2 regions of the Caulobacter sp. CCG-8 genome follow, and region 2 is predicted to be linked to the other one. Evidence: riboswitches for the same ligand, from Rfam matches in the RefSeq annotation. Region 2 holds a riboswitch; the other holds the start of a gene.

Region 1 (2,444 bases), on a different contig from region 2:
GAAGGCTTCCGAGGCGCAGGCGCAGCCCTTCAGGTCCAGGCCGAAGTCGGCGGCGCGCAGGGCCGCGATCCGGGCCGAGTCCTTGCGGTTCATCTGGCCGGCCCCGACGCCCAGGGTCTGGCCGGCGCGGGCGTAGACGATGGCGTTGGACTTGACGTGCTTGCCGACGGTGAAGGCGAACAGCATGTCGCGCACTTCCTCGTCCGTGGGCTGACGCTGGGTGACGATCTTCAGGTCGGAGGCGGTGATGCGCGCGTCATCACGGGATTGCACCAGGAAGCCGCCGGCCACCGACTTGAAGGTGTCGCCGGTCGACAGGGCGTCCGGCAGGCCGCCGGTGACCAGCAGGCGCAGGTTCTTCTTGGCGGCGAACACGGCGACGGCGTCGTCGTCGGCTTCCGGGGCGATCACCACCTCGGTGAAGATCTCGACCACGGCCTCGGCCGCCTCGCGGGTCAGGCGGCTGTTGACGGCGACGATGCCGCCGAAGGCGCTGGTGGGATCGCAGGCCAGGGCCCGCTCATAGGCCTCGCGCTGGGTCTTGCCGACGGCCACGCCGCAGGGATTGGCGTGCTTGATGATCGCCACGGCCGGGCCCTGGGCCGGATCGAACTCGGCGATCAGCTCGAAGGCCGCGTCGGTGTCGTTGATGTTGTTGTAGCTGAGTTCCTTGCCCTGCAGCTGGGTGGCCGTGGCCACGCCCGGACGCGGGTTGGGGAAGGTGTAGAAGGCGGCCTTCTGGTGTGGATTCTCGCCGTAGCGCATGGTCTGGCGCAGCTCGCCGGCGATGCTCTTGCGGGCCGGGAAGTCCTGGCCCAGCTGGGCGGCGAACCAGGTCGAGATCGCCGCATCATAGGCCGCGGTGCGGGCATAGGCGCGAGCGGCCAGGGTCTTGCGCAGGACCAGGGTGGTCCCGCCGGCCTTCAGGGCCTCCAGCACTTCGGCGAGGTCCGATGGGTCGGTGCAGACGGCGACATAGCCGTGGTTCTTGGCCGCCGAGCGGATCATGGCCGGGCCGCCGATGTCGATGTTCTCGACGCACTCCTCGTAGGAACCGCCCTTCGCGACCGTGGCCTCGAACGGATAGAGGTTCACGTACAGGATATCGATGCCGCCGATGCCGTGGTCGGCCATGGCCTTGGCGTGCTCGGGGGCGTCGCGCACGCCCAGCAGCCCGCCGTGCACGATCGGGTGCAGGGTCTTGACCCGGCCGTCCATCATCTCGGGGAAGCCCGTCAGGTCCGAGACGTCCTTGACCGGCAGGCCGGCCGCGGCGATGGCGGCCTTGGTGCCGCCGGTCGAGACCAGCTCGACGCCCGCCTCGTGCAGGACCTTGGCGGCCTCGACCAGGCCGGTCTTATCGGAGACCGACAGCAGGGCGCGCTTGGGGGCGACGAGATCGGGGGCGGACGGATAGTCGGGGGCGGCGGGCACGGCGGACTCCTGGCTGGTCTGGTTGGACGAGAAAACGGAGCCCAGGCGCGCGGCATATGAGGTCCGCGCTCCCCGATGGTTGCCCATCACTAGCGCCAGTCACGCGAACGCGCGGAAAATACGGGGGAGGCGAGAGGAGTCAATCGGGGTCGGGGCCTCCTCCACAGGGGGAGAACCGGGCTACCCCAGCCGCACCGGCAGCACCGCCCGCGCGCCGTCCGCCGCGAAGGTCAGTTCCGGCCGGCCGCCCAGGTCGCCGGCAAGGCCGCGCTCCAGCAGGCGGGTGCCGAAGCCCCGGCGTTCGGGGGGCTGCACCGGCGGCCCGCCGCGCTCGGTCCATCTCAGGACCGCCCGGTCCTCGGCCGTCTGCTCCCAGGCGACGTCCACCCGGCCGCCCGCCGCCGACAGGGCGCCGTACTTGGCCGCGTTGGTGGCCAGCTCGTGCATGGCCAGGGCCAGGGACAGGGCGGTGCTGGCGCCCACCCGCAGGGCGGGGCCGCTGACCGCCACCCGGTCGGGATCCTGGTCGTCGACGAACGGCGCCAGGCCCTGGCGGACGATGTCGTCCAGGGCCGCGCCCTCCCAGCTCTCGCGGGTCAGCACGTCGTGGACGGCCGACATCGCCAGCAGCCGCCCGATCAGCCGCTCGCGCACGGCCTCGACCGCCTCTTCCGGCCGCAGGGTCTGGCGGACGATCGACTGGACCGAGGCCAGGGTGTTCTTCACGCGGTGGTTCAGCTCGTTGATCAGCAGGCGCTGGCGGGCCTGGGCCGTCTTGGTCTCGGTCATGTCCATCGCCATGCCGATATAGCCCTGGAACTGGCCCTGGGCGTCGATCTGCGGTCGGGCGTTGGCGACCATCCAGCGATAGTTTCCGTCGCCTCCCAGGAACCGCGCCTCGAAGCCGTAGGCCGTCGGCCCGCCCTCGGCGGTGCGCGCCGCCGCCCGTCGGGCGCCGACCCCGGGGATGTCGTCGGGATGGATCAGGCCGATCCAGGCGTCGCCCAGCA
Region 2 (2,444 bases):
GAACTCCAGCGCTAGCTGACGCTTCTCTAGCACGGCTTGGCCAACCTAAAACTCCGCTCATCCCGGCGAATGCCGGGACCCAGATCCCTTAGTGGCGAGGGATGATTGGAGGGTCTTGGCGCTCGTGGCGTCAGCCTCAAAGCCATTCCATCTGGGTCCCGGCATTCGCCGGGATGAGCGGATAAAGAGAGATCAGCGCCGCGCCTCGGTGGCCATGCGCACGGCCAGGCCGCCCAGGACCGTGGCCATCAGCCAGCGCTGGATCAGGGCGAAGCTGGGGCGCGTGGCCAGGAAGGTCGCGATGGTCCCCGCCGCCAGGCAGATGCAGCCGTTGACCGTCAGGCTGATGACGATCTGGCTGCCGCCCAGGGCCAGGGACTGGCCGAAGATCGCGCCCCGGTGCGGGTCGATGAACTGCGGCAGCAGCGACAGATAGAGCATCGCGGCCTTGGGGTTCAGCAGGTTGGTCAGGAAGCCCATGCTGATCAGCTTGGCGGGGCTGTCCTTGGGCAGATCGCGCACCTGGAACGGCGAGGCCCCGCCCGGCTTGATGGCCTGCCAGGCCAGCCACAGCAGGTAGAGCGCGCCGCCGAACCGCAGGATGTCGTAGGCGATGGGCGCGGCCATCAGCAGGGCGGTGATGCCCAGGGCCGCGCAGACCAGATAGACCACGAAGCCGGCGGCGGTGCCGACCAGCGACACGATCCCGGCCCAGCGTCCCTGGCAGATCGAGCGGCTGACCAGATAGATCATGTTCGGCCCGGGGGTCAGGGCCATGCCCAGGCACACGAGACAGAAGGCGATCCAGGTCTTGGCTTCGGGCATGGGCGGACTCCGCGTCAGAGGTGGGCGCCCAGGCGAACGGCTCGTGACGTCCGCGCTCCCTCAGGGTGCTCCCTGTGATCGCCAGTCACGCGGACGCCGGTTGTGTACACCGGTTCGCGGTGAAGGTTGAGACCAGCTTTGCTGAAGGCGGCCGGCACGCGCCCTGACAGGGCCGGGGACATGCCCTTGGGCGTGTCCCCTGATCTCGCGGCGCCGGCATTGGGGACACGCGCGAGCGCATGTCCCCTCTCCGCGTATTTCTGCGAATGATTATCATTGCACACCGGCAACGCTCCAGATAAGAACGCGTCGCAATTACGACAAAGGGCCGCGCTCCTCCGACGGCCTTGCTGGGGTTATTCGATGAACAAGAATTCCAAGCCCGCCGTCGCCGGCGTCCGCAGCCAGACCCGCGCCGCGCTGGGCGTCGCCGCCGTCGCCGGTCTGGCCGGCCTGTCCCTGGCCCCCGCCGCGTTCGCCGCCGCGCCCGAGGCCGACGCCGCCGCCGACGCGGCGATCGCCACCGCCGGTCCCGCCGACAGCGCCACCGAGGTCTCGGGCGTCAAGGTCGACGGCAAGCGCAACACCGAGGTCCAGTCGCCCAAGCTGACCGCGCCGCTGGTCGACACGCCCAAGGCCATCACGGTCATCCCGCGCAAGATCATCGAGCAGACCGCCGCCACCTCGCTGCAGGACATCCTGCGCACCTCGCCCGGCATCACCTTCGGGGCGGGCGAGGGCGGCCAGCCCCTGGCCGACCGTCCGTTCATCCGCGGCCAGTCCAGCGCCAACGACGTCTTCGTCGATGGCCTGCGCGACAGCGGCGGCCAGACCCGCGAAGTGTTCAACCTCGAGCAGGTCGAGGTCGTGAAGGGCCCCGACAGCGCCTACAGCGGCCGCGGCTCGGGCGGCGGCAGCATCAACCTGACGTCCAAGAGCCCCAAGGCCGACGATTTCGTCCGCGCCTCGATCGCCGGCGGCACCGACAGCTACGTCCGCGCCACCGCCGACCTGAACCACCAGATCAACGACAGCGTCGCCGTCCGCCTGAACCTGCTGGGCACCCAGGGCGACACGCCCGGCCGCGACGCCGTGGACTTCGACCGCTGGGGCGCGGCCGCGTCGATCGCCGCGGGCCTGGATGGTCCGACCCAGATGACGCTGAGCTACTACCACCTCGACAGCAACGCGATGCCCGACTACGGCATCCCGCTGTTCACCAAGGTCCCCGGCGTGCCCCGCACGGACTCGGGCATCCTGGACGTCGACTACAGCAGCTTCTACGGCCTCAAGGCCCGCGACTATCAGAAGACCAAGGCCGACATCGCCACCTTCGCGGTCGATCACGCGATCAACTCGAATCTCGGCGTGCGCCAGGTGGTCCGCTGGTCCAAGACGCTCAACGACTACATCGTCACTAATCCCGGCGACGGCGGCGCGGCCCAGCTGATCGGCGGCCAATGGTGGATGAAGCGCGGCACCAAGACCCGCTGGAACCCGGTCGAGACCATGGCGGCCAACACCGACTTCCACGGCAAGTTCGACACCGGCGCCTTCAGCCACAGCTTCGACCTCGGGATCGAGCTGAGCCGCGAGGAAAACCTCAACGCCACCTATTC

Evidence for each region. Region 2 has a riboswitch for ZMP and ZTP ahead of WAE60_RS21745 (LysE family translocator). Riboswitches for the same ligand answer to the same signal wherever they lie in the genome.
Region 1: it holds a riboswitch for ZMP and ZTP, as region 2 does, so the genes downstream of both, purH (bifunctional phosphoribosylaminoimidazolecarboxamide formyltransferase/IMP cyclohydrolase) here and WAE60_RS21745 (LysE family translocator) in region 2, are expected to answer to the same signal.

Annotation. Positions count from the first base shown of each region.
Region 1 is NZ_JBBEUD010000011.1:100,870-103,313, forward strand. It holds gene purH (bifunctional phosphoribosylaminoimidazolecarboxamide formyltransferase/IMP cyclohydrolase) at 1-1,434, opposite strand, end outside; ZMP/ZTP riboswitch at 1,467-1,547, opposite strand; gene WAE60_RS12625 (PAS domain S-box protein) at 1,615-2,444, opposite strand, start outside.
Region 2 is NZ_JBBEUD010000028.1:42,965-45,408, reverse strand. It holds gene WAE60_RS21745 (LysE family translocator) at 193-825, opposite strand; ZMP/ZTP riboswitch at 845-924, opposite strand; gene WAE60_RS21740 (TonB-dependent siderophore receptor) at 1,189-2,444, shown strand, end outside.